DNA from 2 places in the Variovorax cryoconiti genome. Region 2 is predicted to be linked to the other one. Evidence: predicted binding sites of a transcription regulator. Region 2 holds the regulator's gene; the other holds the start of a gene.
The links. The regulator sigma-54, encoded in region 2, starts transcription at its own class of promoters, with help from an activator protein. The targets are predictions, from matches to a motif close to TGGCANGNAANCTGCTTT.
Positions count from the first base shown of each region.

Region 1: a site for sigma-54 is predicted at 1,790-1,807, ahead of ACSFA2_RS18345 (isopenicillin N synthase family dioxygenase). Genes of this name have one in related genera too.

Region 1 covers NZ_JBPJZI010000007.1:247,851-255,460, forward strand. Annotated here, with positions in the region: gene ACSFA2_RS18340 (VOC family protein) at 20-406, opposite strand; gene ACSFA2_RS18345 (isopenicillin N synthase family dioxygenase) at 741-1,742, opposite strand; gene rutR (HTH-type transcriptional regulator RutR) at 1,920-2,645, shown strand; gene rutF (NADH-dependent FMN reductase RutF) at 2,672-3,157, opposite strand; gene ACSFA2_RS18360 (malonic semialdehyde reductase) at 3,184-3,774, opposite strand; gene rutD (pyrimidine utilization protein D) at 3,781-4,575, opposite strand; gene rutC (pyrimidine utilization protein C) at 4,575-4,964, opposite strand; gene rutB (pyrimidine utilization protein B) at 5,004-5,795, opposite strand; gene rutA (pyrimidine utilization protein A) at 5,816-6,928, opposite strand; gene ACSFA2_RS18385 (hypothetical protein) at 7,262-7,610, shown strand, end outside.
Region 2 covers NZ_JBPJZI010000003.1:433,837-441,446, reverse strand. Annotated here, with positions in the region: gene ACSFA2_RS11130 (THUMP domain-containing class I SAM-dependent RNA methyltransferase) at 1-459, opposite strand, end outside; gene ACSFA2_RS11125 (RNA polymerase factor sigma-54) at 469-2,031, opposite strand; gene lptB (LPS export ABC transporter ATP-binding protein) at 2,050-2,856, opposite strand; gene lptA (lipopolysaccharide transport periplasmic protein LptA) at 2,853-3,533, opposite strand; gene ACSFA2_RS11110 (thiol:disulfide interchange protein DsbA/DsbL) at 3,668-4,318, opposite strand; gene ACSFA2_RS11105 (SPOR domain-containing protein) at 4,430-5,104, opposite strand; gene argS (arginine--tRNA ligase) at 5,124-6,809, opposite strand; gene ACSFA2_RS11095 (PsiF family protein) at 6,943-7,260, shown strand; gene ACSFA2_RS11090 (DUF2214 family protein) at 7,390-7,610, opposite strand, start outside.

The DNA.
Region 1 (7,610 bases), on a different contig from region 2:
GGGGATCGTGGCAGCGCGTCTACATCATGAAGTTGATGCGGAACACGTTGCCTTCGGGATCGAGCAGCACCGACTGGTACCAGTGGTAGTAGGTCTCGTAGGGCGCCTTGATGAGCTTGGCGCCCGCGTCGACGGCGATGGGCACCCTGCGGTCGACCTCGTCCTTCGAATCGACGTCGATGTTCAGCAGGAACTTCACGCCGCGCGTGTCGGAGAACTCGGCCAGGTGCAGCAGCGCGTAGGCATCGAGCGCGTTGAAACCCAGGCTCGACTTGCCGGTGTCGAGCCCGCGGAAGATCGGCGAGCGGATCGCCTCGATCTCGGGGAAGCCGAACACGCGCTGGTAGAAGCCGCTGAGCGCGACCACGTCTTTCGCGAAGACGTTGACGTAGGAGAGGTGGGGCATGTCAGTTTGCCTTTGCGATGTGCCGGCCGTCTTGTTCTGGACGCTCTTGTCCGGGGCGCGTGCGCAGGCCACCGGGTCCTCCCCTTCGCGAATGTCCCCCGCCTTCGGCTCCTCCTTTATTTCGCTGCGGGGAGCACCCGGCACCCTTCGCACGTGGGCACGCTGTGGGCATACGCGCGATCACCCACAGCGCCTCCGGATCTCGTCGATGGGGTGCCTTGCGCAGCGAAATAAAGGAGGAGGCCGCAGGCCGGGGGACATTCGCGGAGCAAGGTACGCCGTCGGCGTGATCGCTCCCCGAACAAGGCGTGCCAGGCGAAAACCAGTGCGTCATTTATGCGGTCGCCTTGGTCCCACCGAAGGTCGTCTGCTTCACGAACTTCGAGGTCAGGTGATCACCCGAGGAAATCGGCGCGTATTTGGGCTGCTCACCCGGTGCCAGGCAGCTCGGCAGGCACTCGACCATCGCGTCGTAGTTGGGCTGATGGAAGAACACCAGCGACTGCCGCCGGTTGCTGCTCGCCACCTCGAAGGGCGGGTTGACCACGCGGTGCAGCGTCGAGACCCACTGGTCGTTGGTCCACTGCATCATCAGGTCGGCGATGTTCACCACCAGGCCACCGTCGACCTGCGGCACATCGACCCACTGGCCGGCCTTGTTGAAGACCTGCAACCCCTTGTCGTCGGGCAGCACGATGGTGAGGCTGCCGTAGTCGCTGTGCGCACCGGCGCGCAGCTGGCCCGGCAACGGTGCCTCGGTCTGCGGCGGGTAGCTCAGCACGCGGAACATGCTGATGTGCTTGTCGATCTTGTCGTCGAAGAAGGTCTCGGGCAGTTTCAGGCCGAGCGCGAAGATGCGCATGAGCGAGCGCGACAAATCGCTCATCGCTTCGAAGTAATCCTCGTAGGCCTCGCGGAAGCCGGGGATCGGCGGCCAGCTGTTGGGCTCGAAGTGCGGGCCGGCGGCCGGGCCGCGGTGGTAGTCGTCGTCGGGCACGCCCGAGGGACCGATCGAGAACGACTCCTTCAGGTCGCCCGGCGCGGCTTCCTCCAGGCTGTACGACAGGCCTTCTTCGCCGACCGCGCTGTAGCCGCGCACCGCGTCTTCGCGGGGCCGGTCGACCCTGCGCTTGTCGGCCAGCGGCAGCGCGAAGAACTGGCGCGACAGCGCCGACACGCGCGCGATCAGCGCGGGGTCGATGCCGTGGTTCGTGATGACCAGGAAGCCGATGCTGCGGCAGGCCTCGTCGACCTGCTGCGCCAGCGCAGCGCGCGCGTCCGGTGTGCCTTCGAAGTAGGGCGCGAGGTCGATGATCGGTACGGACAGCAGCGTCATGTCGTCATTCCTTGATGCAACGCGAGGACGGTCGCGGCACGGTGTGGCATGCAACGTCTGTGCCAGTTGGACCAAATGGACAAATGCGTTACCGTCGCCGCCGCCGCACCAAGCGGGTACGGCTCGTGCAAGCAGATGTGCACGTTTGAAGAGCAATGCACAAGAAAGCACCAGGACATGGCAAAGATGACAGGGAGCACCACGGGGACGCCCACAACGAAGCCAGTCGCCAAGCCGTCGCAGCGGGTGCTGGCCAAGCGGGCGCCGGCCGCGCGCGGGCCCGCCGCGATCAACCGGCGCCTGCGGCAGATCGAGGACAAGCGCAGCGTCATCCTGGCCGCGGCGCTCGGCCTTTTCTCGCGCTACGGGCTGCACGGCACCAGCGTCGACCAGGTGGCCGCGCGCGCCGATGTCTCCAAGAGCAACCTGCTCTATTACTTCGCCAACAAGGAAGAGCTCTACGTCTGCGTGCTGCGCGACCTGCTCACCGTGTGGCTCGAGCCGCTGCGTGGCTTCAGCGTGGAACAGGACCCGCGGGAGGCCATCGCCGACTACATCCGCCGCAAGCTGGTGATCTCGCGCGACCGGCCCGATGCGTCGCGGCTGTTCTGCCTGGAGATGATCCAGGGCGCACCGCTGCTGCGCGACGAACTCAGCCGCGAGCTGCGCGACCTGGTCGAGCGAAAGTCGGACGTCATCCGCGCGTGGGTTGCGGCCGGCAAGCTCGGGCCGGTCGACCCGCACCACCTGATCTTCGCGCTGTGGGCCACCACGCAGCACTACGCCGACTTCGGCGTGCAGGTGCAGGCCATCACCGGGCGCACGCTCGACGACCCGGCCTTCTTTGAGCAGACGGTGGAAAACGTGCAGCGCATCGTGCTGCAGGGCATCGCGGCAAACTGACCGGCTGTCGGGCCCGGGGCGCCGGCTTACTCCGCCGTCGTCACGAGGCCGTGATAGCGCCGGTCGAAATAGACGAGCCCGTGGGCCGTGTCGCCGAGGGTGATCGCAGCCACCTCGCAGAACAGCACGTCGTGCGTGCCGACGGCGGTGCTGCGCACCACGCGGCAATCGAAGGACACGGCGGCACCGTCGAGCATCGGCGAACCGGTGACGCCCGCGTGCCAGCGGCCGGCTGCGAAGCGCTCGTCCATCGGCGTCTTGCCGCCGAACACGCCGGAGAGTTCCTGGTGGTCCGGCGCCAGCACGTTCACGCACAGCACGCCGTTGGCCTCGAAGGCCGGGTACACCGAGGCCGTGCGGTTCAGGCAGATCAGCAGCGTGGGCGGCTCGTCGGTCACGCTGCACACGGCTGAGGCGGTGAAGCCGGCGCGGCCAGCGGGGCCGTCGGTGGTGATGATGTTGACGGCCGCGCCCAGGCGCGACATCGCGTTGCGGTAGTCGGCCTTCTGCATGGGCGTGTCCCGGTCCTGGTTCTGGCTCAGGCGAGCGTGCAGGCCTCGGCGAAGTCCAGCCGCGGCAGGCGGCCGAAGACCTTCGACACGTCGCCGTGGCCGAGGTTGATGAGGAAGTTGACGGTCCAGGTCGTGCCGCCGAAGAAGGCGGCGTTGACCTTGGCCTTGTCGAAGCCCGACATCGGGCCGGCGTCCAGGCCCAGCGAGCGGGCCGCGAGGATCAGGTAGGCCGCTTGCAGCGTGCCATTGCGAAAGGCGGATTCGTGCGCCAGCTCCGGGGTGCCGGCCACCCAGGGGCGTGCGTCGGCATGCGGGAACAGCTTGGGCAGCTTGTCGTAGAAGGCCGTGTCCCAGGCCGCGATCACCGTGACGGGGGCCGTCATCGTCTTGTCGACGTTGCTGGGCGACAGGGCCGGCTTCAGGCGTTCCTTGCCCTCGGCGGTGCGCACGAAGACGAAGCGGGCCGGCGAGCAGTTGACCGAGGTCGGGCCCATGCGGGCGAGTTCGTAGACCTGCTGGAGCAGGTCGTCGGACACGGGTTCGGCCGTCCAGCCGTTCTGGCTGCGAGCTTCGGTGAAAAGGGTCGCCAGGGCGGCGGTGTCGAGGGCTTGGGTCATGGGATGTCAGTGAGCGCCCGTCTTGGCGAGGAAGGCGAGCAGGGTGGCGTTGAAGGTGTCCGCGTCCGTCACGCTGTGGGCGTGTCCGCCATGCGGTACGCGGTCGAGTATCGCGCGGGGCAGGGCGTCGGCCAGGCGCTGCGACATCGTCCAGGGCACGAGCACGTCGTCCATCGCGGCGGCGACCAGCGTCGGCACCGCGATGCTGGCCAGGCGTGCATCGACATCGAAGGCGCGCAATGCACCGATGCGCGCCCGCATGTTGGCTTCGCCGGGAAAGTGCGCGAAGGCGTGGTCGACCTCGGCCTGCACCTCGTCGGCATGCGCGGCGCACCAGTCGGCCGGGTACAGGAAGATCGGCTGTGCCTCGACATAGGCCCGCGGGCCGACCGCGCCCAGCAGTGCCAGCCGCGCGTCGAAGCAGCGCGCCGAGTGCGGGTTGGGCCTGGACCAGGCGTTGACCAGCACCAGACTGGCCACGCGATCCGGCGTGTCGAGCGCCAGCTGCAGGCCGACCAGGCCGCCCAGCGCATGGCCGATCACGATGCACTGCGCGGTGTCGGTCGCGTCGAGCACCTCGACCGCGTCGCGCGCCATGTCGTCGATCGCGTAGTCGGCCTTCAGCGCTTCGGGGCTGCGGCCGGTGCCGCGCTGGTCGTAGGCGAGCACGCGCCAGCCCGCGGCGACCAGCGCCGGGATCTGTGGCTTCCAGAAGCCGGCCGAGCCGCCCAGGCCGGACGACAGCAGCAGGCTCGGCGCGCCGGGCCTGGCCTGGCCGTGGACCTCGTGGTACAGCGGCATCAGGGCTTGCCGACGTGGGCGATGGAGGCGATTTCCACGAGTGCGTCTGGCTTCACCAGGCCACACTGGATGCAGTAGCGCGCGGGCTTCACGCCCGGGAAGTACTCGGCGTAGACGGCGTTGACCTTCGCGTAGTCGGCCCAGTCCTTGATCATGATCATGTTGAAGGTCACGTCGTCCATCGTGCCGCCTGCGGTGGTGATCACGCTCTTGATGGTCTCCAGCACATGGCGCGTCTGCAGCGTCGCGTCGCCCACGTGGACCACGTTGTTGTCCTTGTCGAAGGGCAGCGTGCCCGACACGTAGACGATGCCGTCGGCCATGGTGCCGGGCACGAAGGGGGCGATGGGCGTGGTGGTGCCGGGCGGGATGATGGCTTGCTTGGGCATGGACGAGGTTCCTGAAGAAACGAGGGGTGGAGGAAAGGGTCAGGCCGCGGTGGTCTCGCGTGCGGTCATCGCGGCAGGCGTGCTCGGCGCAGCCACGGTGCGGCAGAAGTCGTCGACGGTCGAGACCCAGCCGAAGAAGGTCTCGACGTTGTAGACGGCGGCCTTCTGGATCGCGGCGCCGCCGAGTTCGTGCGTCGCGTCTTCCAGCATCACGGCGAAGTACTCGAGGTGGAAGGCGTCGCGCAGCGTCGACTCGACGCACACGTTGGTCGCGATGCCGGTGAACACCAGGTTGCGGATGCCGCGGGCGCGCAGGGTGCTGTCGAGCGTGCTGTTGAAGAAGCCGCTGTAGCGCGTCTTGGGGATCACGATGTCGCCGGCCTGCGGCTTCATCACGTCGAGCAGTTCGTAGTCCCACCCACCCTTGGCCAGGAACTTGCCGGCCAGCTCCTGCTTCTTGCGCATGGTCTTGAGCGCGTTCGACTTGTACCAGTTGGGCGAGCCGGGCCCGCCTGCGTCGACGTACGCGGCATCCCAGCCGTTCTGCAAGAAGATGACCAGCATGCCCGCGGCACGTGCCGCCTCGACGGTGCGCACGATGTTGGCGATGGTGCCCTGCGCGCCCGAAATGTCGAAGCCCGCCGAATCGACGTAGCCGCCCACCGACGCGTAGGCGTTCTGCATGTCGACCACGATCAGCGCCGAGTTGGCCACGTGCAGCGCCACCGGTTCGGGCCGTGCCGGCAGCACCAGCGGGGCCGGGGCACCGGGTGCGTTCGGCACGCCGACCGGCACGGTCGAGGTGAGGGTGGTGTTCTTCGGTGTTGTCATGGCGGGTTTCTTTCGAGCGATCAGGCGGCCAGCGCCTGCGGTTCGACCTGCGACGGCACCGGCGTGTCGGCACCTACGCGGCTCTTCATCAGCGGCTGGATGCGTTCGCCGAAGGCCTCGACGCCTTGCACGAAGTCGTCGAAGGTCAGCAGCACGCCTTCGGTGCCCGGCACCTCGGCCACTTCGTCGAGCATGCGCGCCACGTTGGCATAGGAGCCGATCAGTGTGCCCATGTTGATGTTCACGGCGGAGGTGGGGTCGGCCATCTGGCGCACGTTGGTGTCGGCGCCCGACTTGGTGTCAGCCGCGCCCTGCACGCCCAGCCAGGCGATCGCTTCCTGGTCGGCGCCGGCCTTGTAGTGCTCCCACTTGGCGCGCGCGGCCTCATCGGTCTCGTCGGCGATCACCATCATCAGCACGTAGGTCGTCACATGGCGGCCGGTCTTGGCGGTGGCCGCGATCAGCTTCTGCGCCGAGGGCGCGAAGGCCTGGGGCGTGTTCACACCCTTGCCGAAGCAAAAGTTGTAGTCGGCGTATTGGGCCGAGAAGTCCATGCCCGCGTCGCTCGCGCCAGCGCAGATCACCTTCATGTCGGCCTGCGGCTGCGGGCTCAGACGGCAGTCTTCCATCTGGAAATGCGCGCCCTTGAAGTCCGAATGGCCCTGGCCCCACAGGTCGCGCAGCACCTGGACGTACTCCGAGAGGTACTGGTAGCGTGTGCTGAAGAATTCGTCGCCCGGCCACATCCCCATCTGCGAATACTCGGGCCGCTGCCAGCCGGTGACCAGGTTCACGCCGAAGCGCCCGCCCGAGATCGAATCGATGGTCGACGCCATGCGCGCGACGATGGCCGGCGGCATCACCAGCGAGGCGGCCGTGGCGAAGAGCTTGATCTTGGTGGTCACGGCGGCCAGGCCGGCCATGAGGGTGAAGGACTCGAGGTTGTGGTCCCAGAACTCGGTCTTGCCGCCGAAGCCGCGCAGCTTGATCATCGACAGCACGAAGTCCAGGCCGTAGTGCTCGGCCTGGAGCGTGATCTCCTTGTTGAGCGCGAAGCTCGGCTTGTACTGGGGCGCGTTCTCCGACAGCAGCCAGCCGTTGTTGCCGATGGGGATGAAGATGCCGATGTTCATGGCGGACCATTCCAGGAGTGGACGAGGGCCGAGGCCGAGCCTGCGGAGCGATGGGAATCGCTTTGCATGCTTCGTGCCATCTTGAAAAGTCCTTGTGCATCAAAGACTTGTTCGGATCGACGCGTCAGGTTTTGACCAAATGGTCCAAAGTGGATCGTTCGGCCGGGCCGCGCCGGTGCGCAGTGCGCGCCGGTGGTGCGCCGCGGGGCCTGCACCGCCAGTTGGGCACATCGAAGCGAAGCGCGCCGCGACTTCCGGCATCACCGGTCAAACGACATATTGCAAGCACGCGGCGCACTTTCAGAATGGGTGGTCCACCACCGGAGAGTTGTCATGAAAGCCGTCCGTGCAGCGCTTGCCGCGTGTCTCCCGCTCTTCGCAGTCGCGCAGACGGCGCAGATGTGGGACGGTAAATGGCAGGTCGCCTTCAAGACCGAACGCGGCATCGACCGGGATGGCACCATCATCGTGGCGGGCAACGCAGGCACCTGGGACCTGAATGTGGCCCAACGCAACGACCCCTGCGCCGGCCGCGCCTATCCGATCGAGGTGCAACGCGCGACAGCGGAAGAGCTTGTCTTCAAGGTGGCACGCTCGACGACGTTGGCGGGCTGCCAGGACAACACGATGCGAATGAAGGCGACTGACGCGAACACGCTGGAGGGCACCTTCATGGGAAGGC
Region 2 (7,610 bases):
GTGGTCGGTGGTGAGGTGGGCGAACACGCGCACGTCGGGCCACTGCGTCTCGATGCTCGGCCGCACGCCGCCGGCCTTGGCACGGAAGCGGTCGGCGATGGCGTCCTTGATGCGCAGCGTGGCGAAGTTCAGGCTCTGCAGCGGGCTGTGCTGCGCCGTGGTCTCGATCTTGAAGGTCTGCTGCGGCGTGAACCAGATCTCCCACGCGACGCCGCTGGCGATGGCATAGAGGTCGTTCTCGCTGCGGTACGGCGCGTGCGCCAGTTCGATCAGCACGCGCTGCGCCAACCGGCTGTGCAGGTTGAGCTTCATGGCGTCGCGCCACGAGCCGCGCACGAAGACGCCGCCGCGCGAGGCCATCAGGTCGTCGCCGGCCAGGCCGGTGAGGCCGTGCACTTCTTGCGCCAGAAAGTCCTCGACGCCGGCGGCGCAAGGCAGAAAGAGATGGAGCTGGTTCATGGTGCGGACTCAGAGCGCCTTGCGCAGGTTGGCCGGCGCGATGCGCAGCGCTTCACGGTACTTGGCCACGGTGCGCCGGGCGCATTCGATGCCCTGCTCCTTGAGCATCTCGGAGATCTGGCTGTCCGACAGCGGTTTCTTGATGCTCTCGGCCGTGACGAACTGCTTGATGAGCGCACGCACCGCGGTGCTCGACGCGTTGCCGCCGGTCTCGGTGCCCAGCGCCGAGCCGAAGAAGTACTTCAGCTCGACCGTGCCGTAGGGCGTGGACATGTACTTGGCCGTGGTCACCCGGCTGATGGTGGATTCGTGCAGGCCGAGCTCGTCGGCGATCTCGCGCAGCACCAGCGGCCGCATGGCCAGCTCGCCGTGCACGAAGAAGCTCTTCTGCCGGTCGACGATGGCATTGCTCACGCGCAGGATGGTGTCGAAGCGCTGCTGGATGTTCTTGATGAACCAGCGCGCCTCCTGCAGCCGCTGCGACAGCGCCTGGCTGCCCTCGCCCTTGTGCTGCTTGAGCGCGCCGGCGTAGATGTCGTGCACCCGCAGGCGCGGCATCACGTCGGGGTTGAGCATCACGCGGAACTTGATGTTGGTGCCGGCGCCCATGCGCGTGACGATCACGTCGGGGACCACCACGTTGCGTTCCACATCGACGAAGCGCCGACCCGGCTTGGGTTCGAGCGTGGCGATCAGTTGCAGCGACGAGCGCACCTCTTCCTCGTTGCTGCGCGTGAGCGTGGCCAGGCGCTTGAAGTCACGCCGGGCGAGCAGTTCCATCGGCTGCTTGCAGATCGCGATGGCGGTCTTGCGCACCTGCGTCTCTTCGGCGCTTTCGTTCGCACGGGCCAGCGCACGCAACTGGATGGCGAGACATTCGCCCAGATCGCGTGCGCCCACGCCGACCGGTTCCAGGCTCTGCAGCAGGCCGAGCGCCACCTGGAAGTGGTGCACCAGGCCGTCGAACTCGTCGTTGTCGTCGCCGGCCAGGCCCGAGGCCAGGGCGGGCAGCGAGTCCTCGAGGTAGCCGTCTTCGTTGAGCGATTCGATCAGGAAGCGCAGCGCCGCCTGGTCGCTTTCGTTCAGGCGCAGGCTCAGGGCCTGGCGGTGCAGATGGGACTGCAGCGACTCCTGGCTGCGCGCCAGCTCGGTGGCATCGGCGCGTTCGTCGTCGCCCAGGTTGTTGGCGCGCGGGGGCGCGTCGCCGCCCCATTCGCTGTCGTCGGGTGCCATGTCGACAGTGCCGTCGCCTTCCCAGTCGGGCGTGGCTTCGGTCGCGTCGACCGCCGGCGCCTCGGCCTCGGTGGTGCTGGTGGTGCTGTCGTTGCTGGCGGCGGCGGGGCCGGGCGCGAAGTCGTCGTCGCGCGGCGGCGGCGCATCGGCGGCGTCGACGCCGAACTCCTCACGGGCGGCCTCTTCGGCGGTGCGCTCGAGAAACGGGTTCTCGTCGAGCATCTGCTCCACTTCCTGGCTCAGTTCGAGCGTGGACAGCTGCAGCAGCCGGATCGACTGCTGCAACTGGGGCGTGAGCGCAAGGTGCTGCGAAACGCGGAGCGACAGGCCCTGCTTCATGGGAGTTTCGCCCTCCCCTTACATGCGGAAGTGTTCGCCCAGGTACACGCGGCGTACCTCGGCGTTGTCGACGATCTCCGAAGGCGTGCCTTGTGCCAGCACTTGCCCGTCGCTGATGATGAAAGCGTGGTCGCAGATGCCCAGCGTCTCGCGCACGTTGTGGTCGGTGATAAGCACGCCGATGCCGCGGCTCTTCAAGAAGCTGACGATGCGCTGGATCTCGATCACGGCGATCGGGTCGATCCCGGCAAAGGGCTCGTCCAGCAGGATGAAGCGCGGCTGCGTGGCCAGGGCACGGGCGATCTCGACGCGGCGTCGCTCGCCGCCCGACAGCGCCAGCGCCGGCGAATCGCGCAGATGCTCGACGCGCAGGTCCGACAGCAGTTCGTTCAGGCGATCGTCGATGCGCTTCTTCGACATCGGCACGAGCCGGCCCTTGGCGTCGGGCTCGCGCTGCAGCTCGAGCACGGCACGCACGTTCTCCTGCACGCTGAGCTTGCGGAAGATCGAGGCTTCCTGCGGCAGGTAGCTCAGGCCCATGCGGGCGCGGCGGTGGATCGGCATGTGCGCGATCGGCTCGCCGTCGATGCTGATCTCGCCAGCGTCGGCCCGCACCAGGCCCACGATCATGTAGAACGAAGTCGTCTTGCCCGCGCCATTGGGCCCGAGCAGACCGACGACCTCGCCCTTCTGCACATCGAGCGAGACGTTCTTGACGACCTGCCGGCTGCCGTAGCGCTTCTGCAGCCCGCGCACCTGGAGCCGGCTGCCTTCGACGGCCGCAGGGGGTGCGGCGTGCTTCGCGATGTCCACGCTGTCGTTCACGGGCGCGCTTCTCCGCCGAGCGTGGTGCTGGGGCGCAGGCCCCGGCCGGGTGCAGATGCCGGCACGGCGGGTGCGCTCGGCTGCGCCGCTTCCGCGCCGGCTGCCTTCGGCGTCAGGATGGCGCGCACGCGGCTGCCCCGGTCGCCGGCGGCCACGCTGGCACCCGGGGGCAGCGGCGCGCCGTTCACGGTGAAGGTGTCGTTGCTCTGGTCGTAGACGATCAGCGCGCCGGTGGTCTCGTCGTTGACCTTCGCGCCGATCAGCCGCCGCATGATGGCGCGGCGGATGAACTTGACGTTGTCGGCGCGGCTGTCGTACTCGATGACCTCCGACTCGCCCTCGGTCCACTCGTCGACGCCGGAGTCGCGCTTCTGCTTGTAATAAGCCAGCTTTCCGGGCGCCGCGGTGACCACGCCGTACTGGTAGCCCTCCGGGTCCTGGCGCACGTCGATGCGCGCGCCGCGGATGATGATGGTGCCCTTGGTCACCACCACGTTGCCGGTGAACACGCTGGTCTGCTTCAGGTCGTCGTAGCGCATGGCATCGGCCTCGATGTTCATGGGCTTGGTGCGATCGGCCTTTTCAGCCAGCGCCGGAACCGTGGCGACGGCGAGCAGCAGCGCGGCGAAGCCGGCGCGCAGGAGGGAGGAAAGGGGAGTGTGGGGTCGATGTGTCATAAAGGCACGAAACTTGCTCGACGATTGTATGCGCCGGATCAGTGCATCCGGTCGCTCGGACGAAAAAGCCCGCCGAGGCGGGCTTTTGACATTCTTGAAACGGCCGTGGTGAACAGTCGCCGGTCCTCCGGTCTTCAACCCTTGCGGGCTTCAGCCACCAGCAGGCCCACAACTTCCAGCGCCCGGTCGAGCGAACCGGCCGTGTCGCCGTCCACATACCAACGCCCGGCCACGCCCAGCGCCGGCACGCCGGCCACCTGATAGTCGCTGGTCAACTGGGTGGCGCGCTTGGCCTTGCCGGCCACCGAGAAGGACTTGAACAGGTCGGCGAACTTCTTGCCGTCCAGGTCGGGCTGCTTCTCGGCCCAGGCCAGGATCGCGGCGTCGCCGACCAGCGGCTGGCGCTGCTGGTGGATGGCCTGGAACAGCTTCATCTGGAAGGCGTCGACCTTGCCCATGGCTTCGAGCGTGTAGTAGAGCCGCTGCTTGGCTTCGGTGTCGTTGCCCACGAAGGGCACCGGGATGCGCTTGAACACCACGTCGGCCGGCAGCGTCTTGACCCACGGCTCCAGGCGCGGCTCGAAGGCGGCGCAGTGCGGGCAGTTGTACGAGAAGAATTCGACCACTTCCACCTTGCCGGCGGGCGTGTCGACCGGTGCGCGCTTGCCCAGCACGATGTAGTCGGTGCCGGCCTTCGGCGGGCGGGCCTGGGCATGCACGCCGGTGGCGGCGAGAGGAAGCAGCCCGATCGAGGCGGCGGTCAGCGAAAAATCACGGCGGTTCATGGTCATCAAAGGTTCTCCTGTGCGGCTGACAGAGCCGGGCAGCGGCTGCGGAGTTCCCGCAGCCAGGGATGGTGGGCGCCTGGGGCACCGATCGGTGAGACGTTCAGGCGTTCAGCGCTGGACACGGACCAGGTTGGATTCGAGCCCGCCGCTGTCGAGCCGCGACTTCAGGCGGTCGGCGTCGTCCTTCTTGTTGAAGGGGCCTGCGCGCACCCGGTAGACGGTGCGGCCGGCCTGCTCGCGCTCGGTGACGCGCGCTTCGACGCCCATCAGCGACAGCTTGGCACGCTGCGCCTCGGCGTCGTCGGTGCTGCGGAAGGCCCCGGCCTGCACGAAGTACACGAAGGGGTCGGTGCCGTCGGCCGCCGCCGTGGTGGTGGCCGGGGCGGCGGTGCCGGCGCGGGCGCGGGCCAGGTCGCCCAGCGGGTCGGACGAGGCGGCGGGTGCCGTGGCATCGGTGCGGGGCCGGGTCGCCGGCGTAGCAGGCGCGACCACCGCTGGCACCGGGCCGGTGGCTGGCACGGCCGGGTTCAGCGGGCCGACCGAGGCGGGCTGCTCGGGCGGGGTGCGCGCCGACGGCTTGCCGGCGAGCGGCGCGTTGGGGTTCCAGTCCTTGTTCTTGCGGGCCTCGGCCTCGTCCTGCTCGGCACCGCCGCGCTGGGTTTTGGTCATGAACGGAATCGGCACCTTGGTGACGTAGACCGCGATGCCGAGCGCCACGCCCAGGCCCAGGACGATGCCGATGATCAGGCCGATGACCGTGTTGCCGCGTTGTCTTGTTTTCATGGGGAGGAAAAAGAGGTCATCACATCTTGCGCGGCGCGCTCACGCCGAGAATCGCGAGGCCATTGTGCAGCACCTGCGCGGTGGCGGCGACCAGCGCCAGCCGGGCGAGCCTGACCGGTTCCTCGTCGACCAGAATGCGCTCGGCATCGTAGTAGCTGTGGTAGCTGGCAGCCAGTTCGCGCAGGTAGAAGGTCACGTCGTGCGGCGCGAAATCCTTGGCGGCGGCGGTGAGCATCTCGGGGTATTTCGCCAGCATCAGCATCAGCGCCTGCGCCGCCGGGCTCTCGAGCGCCGACAGGTCGACATCCTTCAGCGTGGCCTCGTCGCCACCCCACGCGGTGAGCACCGAACAGATACGCGCATGCGCGTACTGCACGTAATAGACCGGGTTGTCGTTGTTCTTCGTGACCGCCAGGTCGACGTCGAAGGTGTATTCGGTGTCGGGCTTGCGGCTGAGCAGGAAAAAGCGGACCGCATCGGTGCTGGTCCACTCGATCAGGTCGCGCAGCGTGACGTAACTGCCGGCGCGCTTGCTGATCTTCACCTCTTCGCCGCCCTTGACCACCCGCACCATGGTGTGGAGCACGTAGTCGGGGTAGCCGGCCGGGATGCCGACGCCGGCCGCCTGCAGGCCGGCGCGCACGCGGGCGATGGTGCCGTGGTGGTCGGTGCCCTGGATGTTCACCACCGTGTGGAAGCCGCGCTCCCACTTGGCAATGTGGTAGGCCACGTCGGGCACGAAGTAGGTGTACGTGCCGTCTTTCTTCCGCATGACGCGGTCCTTGTCGTCGCCGTAGTCGGTCGACTTGAGCCACAGCGCGCCGTCCTGTTCGTAGGTCTTGCCGGCGTCGACCAGCTTCTGCACCGTCGCGGCCACGCGGCCGCTGGTGTACAGGCTGGACTCCAGGTAGTAGTTGTCGAACTTCACCTGGAACGCCTTCAGGTCCAGGTCCTGCTCGCGGCGCAGGTAGGCCACGGCGAACTGTCGGATCGAGTCGATGTCGTCCACGTCGCCGCTGGCCGTGTATTCGCGGTCATCGGCGCTCACCGTCTTCTTCGCCTTGAAGTCCTCGGCGATGTCGGCGATGTAGTCGCCGTTGTACGCCGCGGCCTTCTCGCCGCTCGGCCACTCGGCGTCGCCCGGCTTGAAGCCCTGCAGGCGCAGCTGCGTGCTGCTGGCCAGCGTCTGGATCTGCACGCCGGCGTCGTTGTAATAGAACTCGCGCCAGACGTCCGCGCCCTGGGCGGCCAGCAGGTTGCAGATGGCGTCGCCCAGCGCGGCCTGGCGGCCGTGGCCCACGTGCAGCGGGCCGGTCGGGTTGGCGGAGACGAACTCGACCAGCACCTTGTCGCCCCGCACCGGCTGGCGGCCGAAGGCGTCGCCGGCGGCCAGCACCTCGCGCACGATCTGCTGCTTGGCGGCGGTCTTCAGGCGAATGTTGAGGAAACCGGGACCGGCGATCTCGATCGCCTCAACCCACTGCGTGAAAGCCGGCGTGGCGAAAAGCGTGGCACTGAGCTGCTCGGCCAGTTCGCGCGGCTTGCGGCCGAGCGGTTTGGCCAGCTGCATGGCGGCCGTGCTGGCGAAATCGCCATGCGCCGCCACCTTGGGCGATTCGAAGGCGGCCTTGGCTCCGGCGCCGGACGAGAAGGATTCGAGCGTGTTCGCGAGCGCCGCGAGCAGCTCCTGTTTGACCAATAGCATCGCGGGATTTTACCGGGGGAGAACCCCGAGGGCCTCGGCACGGTCATCCGCGGCGTGCGATCGGCCGTTAGCATGAACGGGCCCGGCCATCGCCGGGTTGCTGTCACCCGATCAACCTTCGAGGAACCACATCATGAAGAACATCCTTTCCCTGATCGCACTGGGCGCCTGTCTGTCCTTCGGCGCCGCACAGGCCCAGGACAAGGCGGCCGCCCCCGCCAAGGCTCCCACCGCCCAGCAAGGCAAGATGGCCACCTGCAACAAGGACGCCGGCGAGAAGAAGGGCGACGACCGCAAGGCCTTCATGAAGGGCTGCCTGTCGGCCGACGGCGGCGCCAAGGTGACCCAGCAGGAAAAGATGAAGACCTGCAACGTCGACGCCAAGACCAAGGCACTGGCCGGCGACGCCCGCAAGGCCTTCATGAAGACCTGTCTGAGTAATAAGGCCTGACCCCCGAGGCTTGCCCACTTCGTGTGGCAGCGCCCTCCCCCTGTCAGGGGGCAACACCAGCGGCCCGGCGAAGCCGGTTCCGCGGTGTTCTGGAAAAAACGAGCCCCGCACACGCGGGGTTTGTTTTTTCTATTTGCCGAAACCGCGCGCGAGGAAGACGGCGACCAGCGGGATCAGCGCGATCAGGTGCGCCTGCACCATCACCAGCTTGCGGGTCTTCTGGATGTCGGCCTCGGCCGGCAGGGCGCCGGTGGTGCGCAGGGTCTTGCGCCAGCGGACGTAGGTCAGGGTCGGGAAGATCGAAATCACGCCCACGATGATGAAGAGTGTGAGCTTCACGTGCAGCAGCG